DNA from 3 places in the Brevibacillus sp. HB2.2 genome. Region 2 is predicted to be linked to each of the others. Evidence: riboswitches for the same ligand, from Rfam matches in the RefSeq annotation. Region 2 holds a riboswitch; each other region holds the start of a gene.
The links. A riboswitch is a leader RNA that binds a small molecule or an ion and turns the genes downstream of it on or off. The one in region 2 is predicted to bind lysine.

Region 1 (7,166 bases), on a different contig from region 2:
ATTCGTCCAACACGACATTCCCCAGGGCAGCAGACAATGGCGATGGTGCGAATGTCGTTCCGTGATCCCCCGGTTTGAACTGGTTCATCAGCTTTGGACCAGCGATGACACCGCCGAGAGGTAGCCCTCCCCCTATGCCTTTGGCGAATAGGATGAGATCTGGCGCTACGCCTGCATGCTCATAAGCAAACAGCTTTCCTGTTCTGCCCATTCCTGTCTGGATTTCGTCCATGACAAAGAGCATGCCTTCTTGTTCACAGATGGCAGCTACCTCTCGCAAGAACGCTTCTGTTAGTGGCACGACACCGCCGGAACCCAAGACTGGCTCCATAAGGACCGCAGCGGGTCTTGCCTCCTGGCAAATCGCTCGCAATCCTGCCGTGTCCTCCACATCCAGTTCATAAACAGGAAAAGCTGGCTGAGGAAAGTCTTGATAGACGTGAGCCTGCCTCGTCAGACGTACTGCTCCAAGTGTTCGCCCGTGAAAGCTGTTGCGTAAAACAACGATGCCTTCACGACCTGCTCCCTCGTTTTTCGTCCATTTGTGAATCAGCTTGATCGCAGACTCTGTGGCCTCCGCACCAGAGTTGGTGAAAAACACCTTACCGCTGATGCTGTTTGCAACCAAACGCTCCGCTAATCGAATAGCCGGCTTGTTTAAAAATACATTGGAAATATGCAAGAAGCGCTCTCCCTGCTCACGCAGAGCCTGTACAATGCGCGGATGAGAATGCCCCAAAACGTTTACCGCGAGTCCAGTAAACAAGTCGAGATAACTCTTCCCATTCGTATCGTACAAGTAATTTCCTTCGCCTTTCTCTATGGCAATCGGAATTCTTTTATAAGAGGAGACGATATATTGTTCATCGAGCGAACGCCAGTCCATGTGCACTCTCTCCCTTACAGCTGACGTAGCTCCTGCTTGATCTCTGTCTTGGAACGAGTTTTTTCATCGATTTGCTTGATCACACGTGCAGGTGTTCCCGCCACTACTACGTATGGAGGTACATCTTCAATGACGACAGCACCTGCTGCAACAACAGCACCTTTTCCTACGCGTACACCTTCCAGAATGACAGCATTTGCTCCGATGACAACATCATCCTCGACAACAACTGGCTGTGCAGACGGCGGCTCGATAACGCCTGCGATAACCGATCCAGCGCCGATGTGGCAGTTTTTCCCGATGGTTCCGCGTCCACCTACTACAACATTCATATCAATCATCGTACCTTCACCGATCACTGCACCGATGTTAATGGAAGCACCCATCATGATGACCGCATTGTTACCGATTGTCACTTGGTCACGGATAATTGCGCCTGGCTCAATACGCGCTTGAATCCCTTTTGTATCCAGCAATGGAATAGCGGAGTTGCGACGATCGCTTTCTACTACATAATCTTCAATTTTGTCTGCGTTAGCAGCGAGTACTGGCTCAATCTCTTTCCACTCACCAAAAACAACACCAGTCGGACCAGTAATGAAGGCTTTAGAGCTCGCACCAAAGTCGATTCCCTCCAGGTTCCCTTTCACATATACCTTCACAGGTGTTTTCTTTTCGCTTTTTTGAATAAACGCGATAATTTCGTTAGCATCCATCATGTTCATTGTTACATCCTCCTCAAAATAACAGCATGGTAAAACAAAAAAAGCAATGAGTGCATTCGCTATCTCATTGCTTTTGATACTACGTAAGCAAATCATAAATAGCGCTCCACAAAAAGATGTAAGGTCCCTTGTGACAGGATGTTCATTTTTCATGAAACACCCCAGCCTGTGCTACGTAGGGGCATAGCAAAAGCTTCGGCGCTTTAGCCTTTCTTCCTTCTCCTGCCCCCTGGCAGATTGCGAAAAGGCTTACTCTTCTTCGGCGCACCTCTATTTAGTGTACATTATATTAATTTTATTTAACTCTACCAAAATCAATGAAACGTGGCAAGATGAAAAAAGTTATTGACAACGATTCTCATTTTCATTAATTTTATTTGTGAGAATGATACTCATTATCTAATTGGAGGTTTTACGTTTTATGAGCATTTTGATGGTATACGCGAGCATGACAGGGAATACACAGGAAATTGCTGAAGCAATTGCAGAAGGTATTCGTTCAACTGGTGCTGAGCTGGAGATAAAAGAAGTAATGGACGCGAATGCAAAAGAACTCGAGGCTTACGACGGAATCTTGCTTGGTGCCTACACATGGGGCGATGGCGAACTCCCAGATGAATGCCTGGATTTTTATGAGGAAATGGACGATATTGACCTTAGTGGGAAAAAGGTTGTTGCTTTTGGCTCTTGCGATTCCGCTTACGAGCATGTCGGTGCCGCTGTTGATATTTTGCTGAAAAAGGCGAGTGAGCGTGGCGCTGAAACTCCTCTGGAAGGTTTGAAAATCGAGCTTTCTCCTACAGCAAAAGAAGTGGAAACTTGCAAAGCATTCGGGGTATCGTTTGCTGAATTGCTCGGCTAATCGATGTTTCCCAAATACTTTGGCACATGCTATACTATCAATCCAACTTTTTAAGGAGGATTGATCTCATGTCACTACATACAGACGAGATTCTGTTACGGCCTCTCCATCAACAAGACGCAGCCGAGCTCCTAGAGCTTCGGCTGCGTAATCATGAATTTCTCCAACCATTTGAACCGATCCGCCCCGCTTCATTTCTGACCCTTCCAGCACAGCAAGAACAGATTTCGCAAGCACAGAATGATTTTGAACGTGGTACTGCCTATGCTTTTGGTGTATTCTCCCGGGAATCTGAAAAGATGATTGGACGTGTAGCGTTGTCGAATGTCGCACGCGGCGCATGGCAAAATGCGACGATTGGCTACTTCATGGATCAGGCCTGCAATGGCAAAGGCTATACAACACTAGCTGTAAATCTTGCCCTTCGCTTTGCTCTAACGGATGTTGGGCTACACAGGGTACAAGCGGCTGTCATGCCTCGCAACCAAGCTTCCATTCGTGTCTTGGAAAAAAACCGGTTTCGCCAGGAAGGGCTATCGCTACGCTATTTGCAAATTAACGGTGTATGGGAGGACCATCTCATCTACGCTCTTACTGCTGAGGAGTGGTCTGTGTAAGCTCCATGCTCTTTTCAATCTCGCGCAGCCGCTCCAGGATGCGCCGTTTGCGGTACAGCATCATCCCCGCTTCGGCGACATCCTTTACGGTTGAGCGATTTAAATACGCTCCGAACAAAATACCCGCAATAGGCACCATTTGAAATAACTTTTTCCACCCGAAGTTTTCTGTGTACGTAACCACGACTTCACGCCATCCCTGCAATTGTGCCATTACCTCTCTCTGCGCACTTGGTTCATCAAAGCGGGAGAGCTCAGCGAGTATCGCTTTTTTCCCTACGATGTCTGATGAAGCAAATTGTAAGCATTTGACGACAAACAGCCGCTCCCTCTTCTCTTCCGGTCGATAGCCATAGGCAAGCGCCATCTCTTGTAATACTTTTAGGGATGTTCCCATCAATAGCGGGATATCGATCGCAAGGGTAAATATCCCCCCGAAGCCAGTCGTCGCACCTTGTACTGTGGCAAAATTCGCACGTGAATCCTTCAGCTCCATTGCGACATCATTCATGATTGTAAGCGGTACAGCAGCAATCTCCTCTTTGCCAATTACAGAAGCCTCTAACCGTTTGTCAAACCGCTTGTATATCGATTCATCCTGCACCAAATAAGTCCCACCTGTCTCGAGAAAGGCTGCCATTTCATCTACGGCTTTTCCCAGCTTCTCCTGAACAAATGCAGGCGTAATCCGATCCAAGAGAACAAAAGGAAGTCTGCCAAGCTTTTCCCAGAACCACAAGTCGTTCTGGTCCTTCTCCCAGTCCTCCACTTCGCGTAAGGCCGTAACCAATGTCTCGCTAGACTCTTTCAACCCCAACAACCTCCCTGCCTGCTCACTCAGATTCTCCTCGCTTCCACTGACATTGGTTGCGCAAGATGGACTTGATATAGTCCTGCAACTCTTCTGGCGTGGGGTGGCAGACGAATTCTTTTATATTTCTTACGATCCCCAGCTTCAAATGTTTCACTTGCTCTCCTTCGATCCGAAAGCCGAACTTTTCCAAGATTACCTTCTGTTCATTTGTCACAGAACTTCCTCCCCTTGTAGTCGAAAACCCCCATGCCAAAATGCAAGGGGGTTTTCCTATCTACTATTTCACTTCAATTGTAAGCGTCAATGTTTCATTACGCTCATTTACATCATTTTTCTTCGTGTACTTTCTTTTGGAGTTGATAACCGTGCAGGTCTTATTGCTGAGCGTATTCGTTACCTTGATCTTGTATTCCCCAGGCTTATCCGTATCGATATACCTGTTCAAATTCAGTGATTCAAGTCCCTCGCTATCGTCGCCATCACCTTTGCTGGGCTTGATGCTGGCGATCTCTTCTTCCCCGAAAAAGATCTCGATCCGATTTTCTGAGGAAATGGTACCATTACTGTGCTTCCGGTTGGCACCAATACCGATCTCGCCATGTTTCCATTCAAATTTCGGCATATAGTAGGACTTCTTTTCGCTCTTATCCCTAATCTTTTTGGATCCGACTAGCTCAGCATGAGTAGCGATCAGCCTTAGGTCTTCCATTTCGAGATCATCGCCTGCATTCACGGTAATCTTTTGTCCGTCCCGGTATTCCTTGCCGCTCTCGCTTCGAAGAAGAAGTGGCGAACTTGGCGAACTTGGCGGACTCACACCTGTATCCCCTTGCTCACATGCCGGATACGACTTGATTGGAGGCGAATCTTCTATCACTTGAACATAGCCGCACCAGACTTGCGCTGGGTCTCTTTTACTATAGTAGTTGACTTTGTAGCGACCTGGCTTGTAGCCGGACAACAGCAATCCCGTGTGATCCCAATTCAATTTGCTCTCATCGGCAATGACGTTATCGATCGCCCATACACCCGGCCCCTCATCATCATCCGCTTCACTTCCCTTTTCAATGTGCTCGGCAGCAGTGGTCAGCCAGATCACATGAACAGGATTCTGATACAGCTTGACTGTATTATCAGAGGAATACAGGTTCATCTTTTCTACCGTCGGTGTTGATTTTTCGTTTTGCTTCATCAACACATCCATCGTGACATTTCCACCAGCAGGGCCGCAGGCATTTGGTGCACCTGGTATTTCTATTTGAACCGTTGTCGCCGAAGTATCGCCCCACAAAGACGATTTCTCTTTTTGCCCCGAAACAGGCTCAAACGTGACAGCGATTGTGATTCCAGCCAATCTCTCAGGAATGTCCACCTCAAAATGTTGCGCGTCTGTCAAGGTTTGTCCTGTCCCGTTCACCGACCATCTTCCTGGGATTGGCGAATACAATGGAACCTTCCCTGGTGCTGCTGGAGCTGTTATTTTCTGATCTTGCGTCAGCTTTTGACCGCTTGCATCCGTTCCCATGTACAGCTCTGCAACGCCTACTTGAATCGTTGTCATCCAAGGTGACATGGTTGTATCATCTGGAACAAAGAGGAGCTCATACTGCCCCGTCAACAATGTCCCCGTCGAAAATATTGTTTCTTGAACAGACCTCATCTCTGTACTCGTGGACTTATTTGTTAATTTCCACGTGCCCCGTACAGAACTGGTAAAGTCGTGTGAACCCATCATTCCAAAAATCGCCGTTTGCCCGCCACTTGGTACTGGTTCTCCCTCTGCCTTTTCCCCGTTAAATATGCTCGGGTAATTTATGGCCTCTACCAGAAATCGCACATGCACTGTGCTGCTCTTCCCTTTGGCATCTGTCACAACAAAGGTCAAGGTATGCGATCCAGCAGACAGCTTTTGTGCTGGAATGGTAAACCGAGGTACTTGCCATTTAAAAGTAGTTTGTGACGAGGTATTTTCGGCTTGATACTCCGGTAACTCTACGCCATCCAATAAAACTTGCTTCCGATTGATGTTGGTGCCAGTTCCATAAGTAGTCTGTATCACGTCAATATCAAGTGGTGTCTCGGGAGGAAGAATAAACTCATCATTCTTCACCCAGTTCCAACCATTTGAATCCAGTCCTGCAACCTGATAATCGTTAAAGATAACCATATCGTGAACAGGCTGCTGCCGGAGTGGCTTAGATACTTGGCTGTTTTTTTTCATGGATGCTGTTGCCCCGGCCCCCATGGCTGGCGGTACTGACACACCTGACAAAAGAGTGCCCGTTGCCAAACACACTAGAAGTGTTTTTACAACCCATTTTTTCACGAATTGTCCTCCTACTTTCTTCCTTACAATTTTCAACTGTGATCATTCGACAAAAACAGCGAAATATCCTTTACGATCATAAAGCTTTTTCACGCGCTAGATATAGTTAAATACTATCCGGTTTATAATTTATATAGATTTGACTTATATCTCCCTAGTCGGTAAAAATGGATGAAAAGGAGGGGATTCAGATGGTACAAACCAATCAATGGAATGCCGGACTGTACGACGCCAAAATGAATTTCGTTTCTGAATACGGCAAAGGGTTAGTGGACTGGCTACAGCCGGCTCCTGGAGAAAGCATTCTTGACTTAGGCTGTGGAACAGGCGACCTGTGTGCCGAACTATCGCTTGCAGGAGCATATGTGACAGGAATCGACTTTTCTGCAACCATGATTGAGGCTGCTCGGAAAAAATATCCGCCGTTTGCTTTTGAAGTAGCCGATGCGCATACGTATCGTACAGATGTCAGTTACAACGCTGTCTTTTCCAATGCCGCACTCCACTGGATGAAACGCCCTGCAGAAGTCGTTGAAACCATTTGGTTGGCTCTTGCTCCCGGTGGACGCTTTGTTGCCGAATTTGGAGGGCACGGCAATTGCGGACAAATCACAAATGCATTACGGACTGCTTTAGCACGAAGAGGAATATCTGCTGATGAGCGCTCACCTTGGTATTTTCCAAGCATTGGAGAGTACACGACCCTTTTGGAGAAGCAAGGCTTCCATGTCGTATTTGCCTCCCATTTTGACCGTCCGACAGTCATGGCTGATGGGGACTTGGGGCTTTCGAATTGGCTGAATTCTTTTTGCAGTCCTTTTTTTGCTGGACTGTCCTCAGATGATATCCAGCAAGTATGTAGGGAAGTCACTGACATACTGCGTCCTGCTCTGTTTCAAGAGGGACACTGGGTGCTCGATTACAAGCGTATTCGCG
Region 2 (7,166 bases):
CATACTTCTTCCAAGCAGTTCGATTCCCAGTTTACTGGAGACGTTTTTTGACCTTGTGCGTTGAGTGGATTACGTTGGATCTCCATCAAAGCACTGATCACGTTCATACCAGGACGGTAAGGGATTTTGAACTCTTCCTTGTACGGAGTGCTGTCAGGGCTATCTTGACGAGTGATAATCAAATGAATCAATTTTTCTGCCATGATCAGTTTCCTCCTCTCTTAATGCTTCTTGTCAGACGTATAGTCACGTTTACGTGGTGCGATCAGGGATACGTCGATGTCTTCATAGTAGATTTCAGGCGCAGTCGTTTCAGCATTGAACTTCGCCATTGTCGTCTTCATGAAGTTTTCGTCATCACGCTCAGGGAAGTCAGGCTTGTAGTGAGCACCGCGGCTCTCGTCGCGCTTGAGCGCACCGATTGTGATCGCGCGGGACAGTGCGAGCATGTTCCACAGATGACGGGTAAACGCCGCACCAGAGTTGCTCCATTTATTTGTATCGTTGATGTTGATTTTCTTGTAGCGTTCCATCAGTTCAACGATCTTATCATCCGTTTTTTGCAGACGGTCGTTGTAACGTACTACCGTTACGTTGTCAGTCATCCACTCACCCAGTTCCTTGTGGATCAGGTAAGCATTTTCTGTTCCGTCCATTTTCAGGATGCTGTCATATTTCGCTTGCTCTTTGCTTGTGAAGCCATCGAAGAGCGTGGAAGACAGGTCATCAGAGGATTTGTTCAAGCCATTGATGTACTCGATCGCTTTTGGACCTGCTACCATACCACCATAGATCGCGGACAAGAGGGAGTTCGCACCCAAACGGTTTGCACCGTGCTGAGAGTAATCGCACTCACCTGCTGCAAACAAACCAGGGATATTGGTCATTTGGTTGTAGTCTACCCACATACCACCCATGGAGTAGTGAACCGCAGGAAAAATCTTCATTGGAACTTTACGTGGGTCATCCCCAACGAATTTTTCATAAATCTCGATAATACCGCCCAATTTTACATCCAGTTCTTTTGGATCTTTGTGGGACAGGTCGAGGTATACCATGTTTTCGCCGTTGATACCCAGCTTCATATCTACGCAAACAGAGAAGATTTCGCGAGTCGCGATGTCACGCGGAACCAGGTTTCCGTAAGCAGGGTATTTATCTTCCAGGAAGTACCAAGGCTTACCGTCTCTGTACGTCCATACACGACCACCCTCACCACGAGCAGACTCGGACATCAGACGCAGCTTGTCGTCGCCCGGGATTGCAGTTGGGTGAATTTGGATCATCTCACCATTGGAGTAGATAACCCCTTGTTGATACGCCGCAGATGCTGCTGTACCAGTATTGATAATCGAGTTCGTCGATTTACCGAAGATGATACCAGGTCCGCCTGTTGCCAAAATAACGGCATCCGCACGGAAGGATTGAATTTCACCGGAACGCATGTTCTGTGCAGTAATCCCGCGACAGGTTCCTGTATCGTCCAAAACGGCTCCGAGGAAATCCCAATATTCGTACTTGGTTACCAGACCTTCAGCTTCATAACGGCGTACTTGTTCGTCCAATGCGTACAAAAGCTGTTGTCCAGTTGTCGCACCCGCAAAAGCGGTACGGTGATGCTTGGTTCCCCCGAAACGACGGAAGTCCAACAGACCTTCTGGAGTACGGTTAAACATAACGCCCATACGGTCCAACATATAGATGATGCCAGGTGCTGCATCGCACATTGCTTTAACTGGCGGTTGGTTTGCCAAGAAGTCTCCGCCATATACTGTATCGTCGAAGTGCTCCCATGTGGAGTCGCCTTCCCCTTTGGTATTTACCGCTCCGTTAATACCGCCCTGCGCACAGACAGAGTGGGAACGTTTTACCGGAACCAGGGAGAACAGCTGAACAGGAACGCCTTTTTCTGCTGCTTTGATGGTAGCCATCAAGCCGGCCAAACCTCCACCGACAATGATCAGTTTACCTTTTGCCATGTGTTTTGTCCCCCTATCCCTACAAAATGAAAGCCGACATCGCACGCAAGCCGATGAAGGTTACAATTACGAATACGCCCAAAGTCAGGAATGTTGCAATGCGCTGGGAACGCGGCCCAACTGTAATTCCCCAGTGAACCAGGAATGACCACAGTCCGTTGGAGAAGTGGAAAGTCGTGCTAATAATCCCGATAGTGTAGAATACGATCATTGCAGGACTGCTCAAAATGTTTGCCATCATGTCAAAATCCACGTGTGCACCCATTGCTTTTTGGATACGGGTTTCCCAAACGTGCCAAACGATAAAAATGAGGGTAATGACTCCTGTAACACGTTGCCACAAGAACATTTGGTTTCGGAAGTAGCCGAAGTTCCCTACGTTTTGCTTTGCTTGGAACGCAATGTAGATACCGTAAATAGCGTGAAACAGGATCGGGAGGTAGATGAAAACAAATTCAAGCACCAATACGAATGGAACATTTTCAATCAAACCAACTGTTTGATTAAAAGCTTCGGCTCCACGGGTCGCTTGGTAGTTAGCTGTCAAGTGAAACAGCAGGAAGAGCCCGATCGGAAACAAACCAAGAAGTGAGTGGAGCTTGTGACTGAGAAAGCTATGGCCTTTCGCCATACAATGGTCCCCCTTTCAATGTATGTAACTCTCAATTTTGTGAAAAACGTCAAGCATCACCGCAAGCGGTCCAAAACGGCTTCGACCGTTTTGATAGACCTTTCCCCAATATCCTAACCCATTGCCTCACCCATTAGACATAGCAAAACCACCACGATCATTTTATGAACGGGATCTTGACGCTGTTCACAAAATGACTGCGTTCACTAGATCAAATGAATTTGTCGGAATGTGTCAAAATACGAGAAAAAGTTGGGCAAAACTATGACCAAATCCAATTGTACTCTTGTCGACACAGAGCGTCAAGACAATCAATGTACTAAATACATTGATAGAATAACTTTGTTTAGTCCAGCTATTTTTTCTATTCCGATGTCATGAATGCGTGTCCCTCCTCATAATCTAGTAAAGACAGGAGGGAAGCACATATGAAAGAGAAGGATCAGCTTGCAGCACTATTGCCGCCAGAGACCATTCCCTATGCAGAGAGAATGAATATGCCCTATCTTGGCTATCATCTTCTACGCGAAACGCTTACTAGCACCCTGCTAGGCGATAGTGAAAACCATATCCTCTATTGGATAGGAAAAAATATGGGCCGCCAAATCCCCATTCAATCCTCAACAGGCCCGATTATGCCTTTTATTCGGCTTGGATTAGGTCAGCTAGACGTCCTCGAGGAGAACGAGCAAACGATCGTCTATTCACTCAATCATTCCATTTTTAGCTATCAGTCTATAGAAAGACTAGGTTGCAGTCTTTCCTTTGAAGCCGGGATCATCGCAGGTATGATTGAGCAGTGGAAAGAAAAAGAAGCGTTCAGCAAAATCGAAATGGAAAACCCTTTAGACATACGCATCTCTGTACAAGTGGCGTCATGAACAAAATGCCCCCTCTACCTATAAGAAGGGAGAGGGAGCATCTATCTTTTTATACTCCGTGCACAACCGCGGTTTCCTCAACATCCAGACCATAGGCCGAATGAAGACTGCGAACAGCCAGCTCTGTCAAAGCTGCTGGAATGACGCAAGAAACCTTGATATCAGAAGTTGATACCATTTTAATAGAAATTTCTTTTTCTGCCAGAACGCGGAACATTTCGGCAGCTACCCCTGGATTGTTGATCATTCCAGAGCCGACAATGGATACTTTGGTCAAGCTTTCCTCGAAATCGACTTTTTCAAAGCCAAGCTCGTCTTTGTTTCTGTCCAGCGTATCCAGTGCTTTTTTCAGGTCATCCGCTGCAACTGTAAAAGAAATATTTGTAACAGTAGCATCATAAGAGCTTTGGATAATAATATCGACGTTCACCTGATTGTCCGCCAGCGTATTGAACAGACGGGAGAGCGTCCCGACCTTGGCAGGCATGCCGACAACCGTGATTTTCGCTACATCTTCATCGTGTGCAACTCCACTTACTACTCTTCCTGTTTCCATGTTGGCAACCTCCTCAACGTACGTACCATCTTCGGCAGTAAAGCTGGAGCGGACGACCAGCCTTACCTTGTATTTTTTCGCAGCCTCAACTGACCTAGGATGAAGAACCCCTGCACCGAGGTTCGCCAGCTCCAGCATCTCATCATACGAGATCGTATCCAGCTTGCTCGCAGCTGGAACCATTCGCGGATCAGCTGTATACACCCCGGACACGTCCGTAAAGATTTCGCATTTCTCAGCGTTCAAGCTGGCTGCGAGTGTAACCGCAGATGTATCCGATCCACCGCGGCCGAGCGTCGTAATTTCCCCTTCGTCACTGATCCCTTGGAATCCTGCCACGATCACCACACGACCACGACCGAGCTCGGATTGAATCCGCTCTGGATCAATCTGCTTGATCCGTGCTCGTCCGTGAATCGCCTCTGTGGTGATTCCAGCTTGCCAGCCCGTAAGAGAAATGGCATCGTAGCCTTTTGTATGCAAGGCCATTGACAAAAGCGCGATCGATACCTGCTCCCCCGTGGTCAGCAGCATATCCATTTCACGCTCAGATGGGTATGCGCTAATCTGCTTGGCCATGTCTACCAACACGTCAGTAGATTTCCCCATTGCAGAAACAACAACTACCACATCATGCCCTTCCTCTTTATAGCTGATAATTCGATCCGCAACTCGTAAAATTCGCTCAATGGTACCTACAGAGGTGCCTCCGTATTTCTGCACGATCAACCCCATGCGGCTTCTCTCCCTTTTTCTCATATCCAATATTGGTATTTATCTCGTATCGTATGGTTTTTCACTATTCTCTCTATAAGGAAAAGTCTTACATTTTTATTTTACAAAAAAGGCACCGACAAGGAATAAGACCTGCCGCTGCCTAGTGTTTCGACATACCGGTTCCTCCCTCCCAATACACGCGGACAACGAAGATTGACAGTTATCACCATCAAAACTCACATTGACACACCGTGAGATAGCTCTCCATCTGACAATTGGTCATTGTGCAGATGACAGTCCTGCATTTGTTCAACGCAGACCCAGCATGGAGAAAAGCGGGTTTCCCTCCACACTTCGGCGAATTCCCCTTTCCCGTCCCCTTCACAGATACCCGATCTCAGGGTGGTACTCTTGGTTTTCGCGCCTCTACCTCACTCCATAATGGAAGTGAGGCTAACTATTCTGTTTGAATCGGATTATAACATGAGTCTAAAAATGGATCAATTCCTTTTTAAAGGTTGTTCCAAAAGTCACACTGGCTACGTGTCTAGCTTGCGCAGATGCCCGATGATTTCTTTTGCCAGCTTGTCGCCAATTCCCAATTGGCGGAAGTCCTCAACGGTCGCCTCGCGCATTTTTTTCAACGAGCCAAAATGAGAGAACAACAGCTTGCGCCGCTTTTCACCAATACCCGGGATCTCATCCAACTGCGAGGAAAGCATTGTTTTTGTCCGGGATTGTCTGTGGAACGTAATAACAAAACGGTGGACTTCATCCTGGATGCGCTGCAACAAATAAAACTCATAGCTGTCACGTCTAAGATTTACAGGCTCTGGCGGATCTCCGTACATGAGCTGAGCAGTGCGGTGCTTCTCATCCTTCGCCAGACCACAGACAGGAATATAGAGACCTAGCTCGTTTTCCAGCACGTCCATAGCTGCACTGATTTGGCCTTTACCACCATCGATCACAATCAGGTCGGGCATTGGCTGGTTTTCTTTCAGCAGACGAGAGTAACGACGGCGAACGACTTCGCGCATGGAGCCGTAATCATCTGGTCCCTCTACGGTTTTGATCTTGAATTTGCGGTATTCCTTTTTGTCAGGGCGGCCGTCTGTAAACACAATCATCGCAGACACTGGCTCTGTTCCCTGAATGTTGGAGTTGTCAAACGCTTCAATTCGATGAGGAACCGGAATCCCTAAAATGTGACCGAGATTGTGTACTGCTTGGACCGTACGAGCATCGTCCTTGGACATCAGCGCGAACTTCTCCTGCAAAGCAATACGGGCGTTCTCGGTAGCCATCTTCACGAGCTCATGCTTTTTGCCTCTTTTCGGAGCATGGACTTTGATGCCCAACCACTCAGCCAAAAGCTCCGGCTCACTCTCTTGCGGGAGCAGTATTTCTTTTGGCAGCGCATTTTGCTTGTCGTAGTAGAACTGGCTCACATAAGACATGAAGTCCTCGGTTTCGCTTCCATAGTATGGAAAGGAAGTCGTCTGACGCTCGATCATCTTCCCTTTTCGCATATAAAACACCTGGATGCACATCCAGCCTTTTTCCACGGCAAACCCGATAATGTCGCGGTCTATCGTATCGGTGAACGTGATCTTCTGCTTCTCCATTACGGCTTCGATGCTCTTGATCTGATCACGATATTCCTTGGCTCGTTCGAACTCCATGTTTTCTGCGGCTTGCAGCATTTTTTCCGTGAGGGTTTGCTTCATTTCCTCATGGCCACCATCGAGGAACTGGCTGATTTGATCCACCAAACGCTGGTTTTCCTCTGCCGATACCTCGTACACACAGGGCGCAAGACATTGTCCCAAATGATAGTAAAGACAAACCTGCTTGGGCATATTGCGACATTTTCGCAACGGATAGAGCCGATCCAGCAGCTTCTTCACCTCGGAGGCATCTCCGGCATTCGGATAGGGCCCGAAATACTTAGCTTTATCTTTTAATACCTTACGGGTAATCTCCAGGCGTGGCTGCGCCTCGTTCGTAATTTTGATGTACGGATACGTCTTGTCATCGCGGAGCATGACATTGTAGCGCGGGTCGTGCTCCTTGATCAGGTTGCACTCGAGGATAAGGGCCTCAATCGCTGAGGATACCACAATGTACTCAAAGTCCACGATCTCACTGACCAACAGCTGCGTCTTCCCGTTATGACTGCCTGTAAAATACGAGCGGACGCGGTTTTTCAGCACCTTGGCTTTTCCGACGTAAATGATTTCCCCGCTCGCATTTTTCATCAGGTAGCAGCCTGGTTTATCTGGCAGGACGGCCAGTTTATCTTTTAAGGAGCTGTTCATGGCTGCTCCCTCCTCTTTGCTCTATATCTGCCTAGCATCTATTTGTTCTTGTGGATTGGCTTTTCCAATACATACAGTTCA
Region 3 (7,166 bases), on a different contig from region 2:
AAGATAATCCAGTCATTCGTATCCATGACTGTTATCCCTTCACCGCCTTGCATGGCCGTTAGTGCTGCCTGATCGGGCTGATATGGCTGCAAATACCATATAGCCAGACAAATCGCTGCAAGTGTCACCAATACGAGTGCCTGGAACCATTTTTTACGCGCTTGACTCATCCTGCCCACCTCCTTTCCGCCCCTATGTATGATGCTACTTATTATGTCTCAAACACGCTGCACATGTGCATAAATTGTGAATCTCGACATTTCCGTAGTGTTGACGAGCTGATTTTTACGTAGTAGTATTCAAACATACTACCTGATTTTCACCAAAAAGAGAAGGGATGGGAATTGTTATGAACCTACAGGATGTGCAATTTTGCGAGGAACTGGTAAGAAGTGTTGGAATGGAGCTGCTAGTGGAATTTGAAAAAGGCGCGCCCTGCCACAGCAAGGAAGCAATGGCTAAACGCTTCGATGAGGTGAATCCCGTGGTTGAAGCTCGATTAATGCGCTCATTATCCGAGCGGTTCCCCACCTATCAATTCTCTGACGCCGAATTCGATCTGGCTGCACAGGAAAAGCCTGAATTCACAAGTCCTTATTGGGTGATGGATGCAATCGATGGAGCCGTTCACTTTCTACAAAAAATGCCGATGTGGGCTACTTCCCTCTGCCTGATTGACGGTGGACGCACGGTTGTTTCTTTTGTCTATGATCCATGCCGTGATGAACTGTTTACAGCAATTGGCGGGCGTGGAGCTTTTTTAAACGGACAAAAAATCAGTACCTCATCCAAATCGCTGCTGAGTGAGTGCATTCTAGGGACGATCTTTGCTTCCTCCGAGCCGATGAACCTCTTGGTCGGAAAGTATACAGCGAATTCCTTGACGCGAGTGATGCCAGAAGCTTTTGCCATCCGCATGCAAGGCGCGGTATCACTCCATCTGGCCTATGTGGCGTGCGGACGACTCGACGGTTACTGGGAATACGGTGAAGGGGTGTATGATTGGCTGGCTGGTGCTCTTTTGGTCCAGGAAGCCGGAGGCAAAATTACGGATACACAGGGGAATGATTTTTGCTGGAAAAGCACAGGCATCGTAGCAGCTGGCTCGACCATCTACCCTCAGCTGATCCAATTGACCCCAGCTTCATAATGAACAGAAAAAAGGGTGAGCCTATGCGCATCACCCTTTCTCCTTTTTCCGCTCACGAAAACGGCGTACCTTCATCAGGTTTCCGCACATTTTGTCATCGCACCAGCGGCGCACCCGGTTGCGGCTTTCATCATAAAACACCCAGCGGCAATCCTCGTTGTCACATATTTTGATTCGCTCCAGATGCTGCGGGGCAAGCAGCTCCGCGAAAGAAGCCGCAATTTGTGCCATGACGAGGGGCCAGCCCTCTGCTTGACTGGATTGCTTTTGCCTGTAGCCGCCCTCCTCATCTACATACAACACCTGTGTATGAAAAGGGGCGAGAGCCAACACTTTGTTCAATTCCGCAAGGTCCTCCTCTTGAAATCGGTCTCCACGGACAACGGCTTCCAGCATACGTCTCAAACGCTCCCGCAATTGCAAAAGAGACGCGGCATACGCCTCATTCATCGGCAGCGGAGCGGTTAGGTTGTATGTTTGCAAAAAGGATGACAGCCATTCCTGGTTCTCCAGGCGATTTTCCCAACGACCAGAACCGCGCCAATCCCGCCAATCACTATTTAAAAAATCGATACAAAGCCAGTCCATGTCATCCACTCTCCTGACGAAACCCTTCATTTTCTCTCTTGTATGACCATACAGGATATGGTAATCTTTATCCGTAACTACCGTAACCTAATTGACTAGTTACACCCTCATTTCTTATTGCTATTATAGCGTTTCATCAATCTGTTTCACAGACGAGGAGGAAGCGTATGAATCGGAAGGAATTGCTTTTGCACGGATGGGAATGTGCGTATGACAAGGAAGACTGGTATCCACCCCTAAAAGAAGTGCTTTCCGGGATATCAGCTGCGGAGGCTAGCTGGCGCCCTGTGGGAGAAGCTGCCAACACCATCTGGGAAAACGTCAGCCACCTTCTTTATTACAAAGAACGCCTGTTGCATCGTCTTTTGGGCACCGAATTCCCTGGCTCCGCGGAGACGAACGATGATACCTTCACCCCATCCGGTGGTCCCGCTGACGAAGACGCTTGGCAAGCTACCCTCTTGAAAATGGAAAGCGTCCACCGCCACATTCATGAACAGCTTTCCTTGCTGACGGATGAAGAGTTAAACCAGCTGGCTACCTATACACCCATTTACCAAAACGTAATGAGTCTTGTCTTGCATGATGCGTTTCATACGGGACAAATCGTCCAAGTTCGCAAGCTGCAAGGCTCCTGGCCTGCCAAACGCTCATTTGAATAACAAAATTTCACATTGATTAATCCCGAACAATCCTTTATAGTTGTTAAATCACATAATTTCATACATGTTATCCTCATCTTTCACGGTGGGGATAGAGGTCGCGGCTTTTATATCATCCTGTACGAGATTCAGAGAAAATCAATGACTCCAGGTAAGGAAAATCCGCCGAAGCTCATATCGCGTCTCTGTGCGATTGGGTTGGGGCTGTACTCGAAAGGGGCAGAACTGTCACGTTTGCATGCCAAGCAAACGTGGTGAGCTATCTTCAGTGAAGGCTTGGTGGGGATTGGATGATACCGCCCTATGCCATTTTTTTGGCTATGGCGGTTTTTTAATTTCCGACCTTCCTTCTCAAAAATCAAGAAAGGTCGTGCAAGCAGCTTATGTCACAAAATCAATTGCAACGTGGTTTGAAAGCCCGACACCTGACGATGATCGCCATCGGCGGCTCGATTGGGACGGGATTGTTTCTCGCGAGTGGAGGCTCGATTCATTCCGCCGGACCAGGTGGAGCTTTAGTCGCCTATCTCGCTATTAGTATCATGGTTTACTTTTTAATGACCAGCTTGGGGGAAATGGCAGCCTTTATGCCTGTTTCCGGTTCGTTTTCGACGTATGCCACACGGTTCGTCGATCCATCACTCGGCTTTGCTCTCGGTTGGAACTACTGGTACAACTGGGCGATAACCATTGCCGTCGAGCTGTCAGCTTCTGCACTCATTATGAAATATTGGTTCCCGGATACCCCAGCGATAGTGTGGAGCGCTTTGTTCCTCGGATTGCTGTTTGCCTTGAATCTCCTGTCTGTGAAAGCCTATGGAGAATCTGAATATTGGTTCGCCTTGATTAAAGTAGTAACGGTTATCATCTTTATTATTGTCGGTGTGTTGATGATTTTTGGCATTATGGGTGGTCAAGCAGTTGGCTTCCAAAACTTCACCAAAGGCGACGCGCCATTCAATGGCGGCTTCATGGCCCTGCTCGGTGTCTTTATGATTGCCGGATTCTCTTTCCAAGGAACAGAGCTGGTTGGTGTAGCAGCTGGGGAAAGCGAAGACCCTGCCCGCAATATTCCGAAGGCCATCCGTCAAATTTTTTGGCGCATCCTGCTCTTCTACATCCTCGCTATTTTGATCATCGGGTTGCTGGTTCCATACGATAATCCAAATCTGATCAGTGGCGACCTTACGGATATTGCGATCAGTCCGTTTACGATAGTATTTGAAAATGCCGGTTTTGCTTTTGCAGCATCCGTCATGAACGCGGTTATTCTCACGTCTGTATTGTCTGCTGGTAACTCTGGCATGTACGCCTCTACACGCATGCTGTGGAACTTGGCGAAGGAAGGAAAAGCACCAAAATGGTTCGCAAAAGTAACAAGTAACGGTGTACCAATCAATGCCTTGATCTTGACTGCGCTCATCGGCGCCCTTGCTTTTCTGTCCTCGCTGTTTGGGGATGGCGAAGTGTACGTATGGCTTTTGAATGCGTCCGGTATGTCAGGCTTCATCGCTTGGCTGGGAATTGCCATTAGTCACTACCGTTTCCGCAAAGCGTTTATCGCTCAGGGCCGAGACTTAAGCGAATTGCCTTATCGGGCAAAGTGGTTCCCGTTTGGACCGATTTTTGCCTTCATCATTTGCTGTATCGTTATTTTGGGGCAAAACTACTCTTCATTCATCGGGGGAACGGTCGACTGGTATGGCGTCCTGGTCTCTTACATTGGCCTGCCACTCTTCTTACTCATTTGGCTCGCTTATAAAATCAGCCAGAAGACCAAGGTCGTCCCTCTTGAACAAGTAGACTTCAGCATGGATGAGCACACGAAATAATCGAAGAAAAATACGGACTTCCGTTATCTGAACGGGAGTCCTTTTTCATGTTTGCCACCCTATTAAAAACTGCCCGAAAATAGCCGATAGTATAGAAAAGAAGCAATTGAGATCCGTTTCCTTCTGTTCTCACAACTCATACTAGTCATCTGATAAAGGGTAACCATGATCTCCCTGCCTTCACGACTGAACATGAATCCATGTGAGGAGAGTAGAACATGCAAATCCAATCGTATTCCCGCTACCTAACCCCCCAGCTCCAAACTAGCCAAACTGCACCTAAAATGGTGACGGGAACTAGTCTGGGATTGCCCAAGCCCGATACGGTAGACCTTCGTTCACACAAGGCACGCGAGCTACCTGCTGATGCCATCGAACATCACAGCGTCCAATTTTTCTTTAGCACTGAGATTAATGAGCGTTTGGATAAAATTTTCGCAGATAAGCCACCCGAGGCTCGCAAAGCCTTTGACCACATCCTGGAGCAAAACTTTTTCAACTCCCAATCCACCTACACCGATGAAGAAAGAGCTGCTTTGGTAGAAGTCGGTTTAACCCAAGGCAAATATTTGGCAGACCAATACATGGCTGATGAGAAAAATGCTGCTGAATTTTTGGATACCCTCCATCTGCTCGCAGGCGTTGCCAAAACACGAAAGGTTGACCCTGCAACTGGCAGTGTCAGCTACGTAGAGCTTCCGCAAAAACCACATGGGGCGCCGAACGACTATGTTAATCCATCCAAGCTGATGGAGCGGTATGACCCGGAAGCCTACAAAAAAATGCAAGCGACCACAACCAATCCAACAGAGAAAGTAAGCATGCTGATTCAATTCGTCAAAAAGCTGCAACATCGTCCAGACTGGATCACACAATACCGGAACGAACAAGCTACGCTTCTCTCCGATTTAAAAAACACAAAAATCACTAACCGCTTCGAGAATGTAAATACAAAGGATACCACTGAATTTGTTCGTCAAATGAATACGCTCACTGAAAATGCTTCCTTTTCTGCGATCACACCATTGTTACAAACGAATCTTGCTTCTTTTATGAAGAGCCTGGCCAAGAAAACGAGTTAACTGCACAAAGATGATCGGCACAGCCCCTCCCGAACTTTCTGGAACTGGGGCTGTTTTTTCTGGTGTAGTCCGGGTCCCATTGCTTTTCCATTTAAGGAAATGTACAGGCAGGTGGTGGATATACTAACCCGTAAAGGAGGAGACGAACATGGATGACAATCGCGAAAACGACCTGCCTGATTTCAAGCAACTGGATGACAGACTGATCGCTCAACCTCCCACGAGTCCAATACTCGCAATCCGTACCAATCTGGACAAGGAACCAAATGACGTCGACAATCCGTATGTGCAGCAAGACTCTACATCCACTGGACAAAATAAGGGGGAAGCAAATGACTGATCGTACCTCACAGGAAAAGCCCGACATGGGTTATAACGGAAGCAATATGCATGGTTACTCCCTTACGCCAAAGGAAGGGACATTGAACCAAACTGCCAAGTCGGCTACGGAAAACAAAGAAAACAGGGACAAAGAATAGTACTTTTCCCATTATGAAAAACAAATCCCCTTTGGGGAAACAGGCAGATGCTCACTTTGCCTTTTTCCGGAAGGGGATTTCTTTTGGGTTTTGGCCAAGAAAGTGGTGAAAAACATTTTTTTATTGACGAAATTGTATTGGAAATATATACTTTTCATGGATTTGATAATGAGAATCGTTATCAAGTTCTTTTATATATAATCAGGAGGTTGCCCCATGAAATCCAGGCTCTTCAAACACATTTATAGTACAACTTTAGTCACTTCTCTCCTTACAGGTGGTGCCCATTTTGCTCTGGCCGCTCCACTCGTGGCCACTACGGAACAGACGGATGTTTCCCCTTTGTCGCTAAATTTCGCAGTCGAACAGGCAATAAAGAACAGCGTTGATCTGGAGCTGCTTCGAATTGAATTAGATATTACAAAGTACGAAACATCCATCACACTAAGAGAAAAGGAAGAAATCAAAAAATCCGACGTCATAACTCTGGCTGATGCAAAAAAGAAATTCGAAGACGCCGCCAAAGCGATCAAAGAAGTGGTTGTCGATGAAGTCGCCCTGAATACGCAAAAAAACACCGTTCAATTGCAAGTACATAAAGCTTTCTTCGAAGTCCAGTCATTAGACGCCAAAATCAAAGCCCAAAAGAAGAGCTTGCAAAGACAGTACTGGTTGAACTCCCAAGAAACAGAAGCTCATAAAAATCTTGCTGCCCTTGAAGCCAGCTACAAGCAAGCGTTGGCCAAGCTCAACGATTTATTGAATGAAAAAGCAGACAGACAATGGAGAATGATAGCGACTGATCTGTCCCAGCACGAGCTGCTTTCCTTGGAGCAATTGCAAGCAAAAGCTTTTGAAATGCGTCCTGAGATGATCAAAGCGCAAGCAGAAATAGATTTTACCCAAGTAAGAATTGATTACACAGCAGAGTATTCCGCACTAAGCACACATAAAGGAATAATTGCAAAAAATGAGCACAAAAAAGCGGAACTGCAAAAACAAAAAACGCAAAAGAAAATCGGTCAAGAAGTAAGTGACAACTATACGAAGGTACTGGCAGCGAAAAAGGCATTAGAAGAAAGTACAACAAAGAAAGAAACCGCATTGGAGCGCTATCAGGCAACAATCGATCAATATAGATTGGGGAAGGCATCGATGAAAGAATTGATGGAAGACGAAGCAAGCCTGTTTGACTCTGAAACAAAAGCAATTGAATCGGTTTATCAATACAATCTCGCTGCTACCACCTTGAACCAGTCAACTGGCTATTAATATTCCGCATTACGAAGGATCTCATTTATTCATATAAAATAAAGAAGGCTTCATCCCAAAGGGTGAAGCCCTTACTCATTTAACAGTCTCTCAAAAACTCC

Region 1: it holds a riboswitch for lysine, as region 2 does, so the genes downstream of both, dapD (2,3,4,5-tetrahydropyridine-2,6-dicarboxylate N-acetyltransferase) here and HP401_RS17855 (aspartate kinase) in region 2, are expected to answer to the same signal.
Region 3: it holds a riboswitch for lysine, as region 2 does, so the genes downstream of both, HP401_RS32285 (amino acid permease) here and HP401_RS17855 (aspartate kinase) in region 2, are expected to answer to the same signal.

The regions. Positions count from the first base shown of each region.
Region 1 is NZ_JABSUV010000015.1:9,171-16,336, reverse strand. Features, by position in the region: gene HP401_RS12875 (aspartate aminotransferase family protein) at 1-886, opposite strand, end outside; gene dapD (2,3,4,5-tetrahydropyridine-2,6-dicarboxylate N-acetyltransferase) at 901-1,611, opposite strand; lysine riboswitch at 1,703-1,892, opposite strand; gene HP401_RS12865 (flavodoxin) at 2,033-2,473, shown strand; gene HP401_RS12860 (GNAT family N-acetyltransferase) at 2,542-3,090, shown strand; gene HP401_RS12855 (EcsC family protein) at 3,065-3,910, opposite strand; gene HP401_RS12850 (hypothetical protein) at 3,924-4,118, opposite strand; gene HP401_RS12845 (hypothetical protein) at 4,182-6,230, opposite strand; gene HP401_RS12840 (methyltransferase domain-containing protein) at 6,422-7,166, shown strand, end outside.
Region 2 is NZ_JABSUV010000023.1:99,207-106,372, reverse strand. Features, by position in the region: gene sdhB (succinate dehydrogenase iron-sulfur subunit) at 1-203, opposite strand, end outside; gene sdhA (succinate dehydrogenase flavoprotein subunit) at 222-1,979, opposite strand; gene HP401_RS17865 (succinate dehydrogenase cytochrome b558 subunit) at 1,999-2,610, opposite strand; gene HP401_RS17860 (YslB family protein) at 3,039-3,491, shown strand; gene HP401_RS17855 (aspartate kinase) at 3,541-4,782, opposite strand; lysine riboswitch at 5,014-5,201, opposite strand; gene uvrC (excinuclease ABC subunit UvrC) at 5,304-7,085, opposite strand; gene HP401_RS17845 (DUF2164 domain-containing protein) at 7,124-7,166, opposite strand, start outside.
Region 3 is NZ_JABSUV010000032.1:25,142-32,307, forward strand. Features, by position in the region: gene HP401_RS32265 (alpha/beta fold hydrolase) at 1-170, opposite strand, end outside; gene HP401_RS32270 (inositol monophosphatase family protein) at 350-1,150, shown strand; gene HP401_RS32275 (CGNR zinc finger domain-containing protein) at 1,181-1,738, opposite strand; gene HP401_RS32280 (DinB family protein) at 1,906-2,400, shown strand; lysine riboswitch at 2,485-2,670, shown strand; gene HP401_RS32285 (amino acid permease) at 2,784-4,232, shown strand; gene HP401_RS32290 (hypothetical protein) at 4,451-5,314, shown strand; gene HP401_RS32295 (hypothetical protein) at 5,463-5,654, shown strand; gene HP401_RS32300 (hypothetical protein) at 5,647-5,793, shown strand; gene HP401_RS32305 (TolC family protein) at 6,010-7,065, shown strand; gene HP401_RS32310 (aminoglycoside phosphotransferase family protein) at 7,137-7,166, opposite strand, start outside.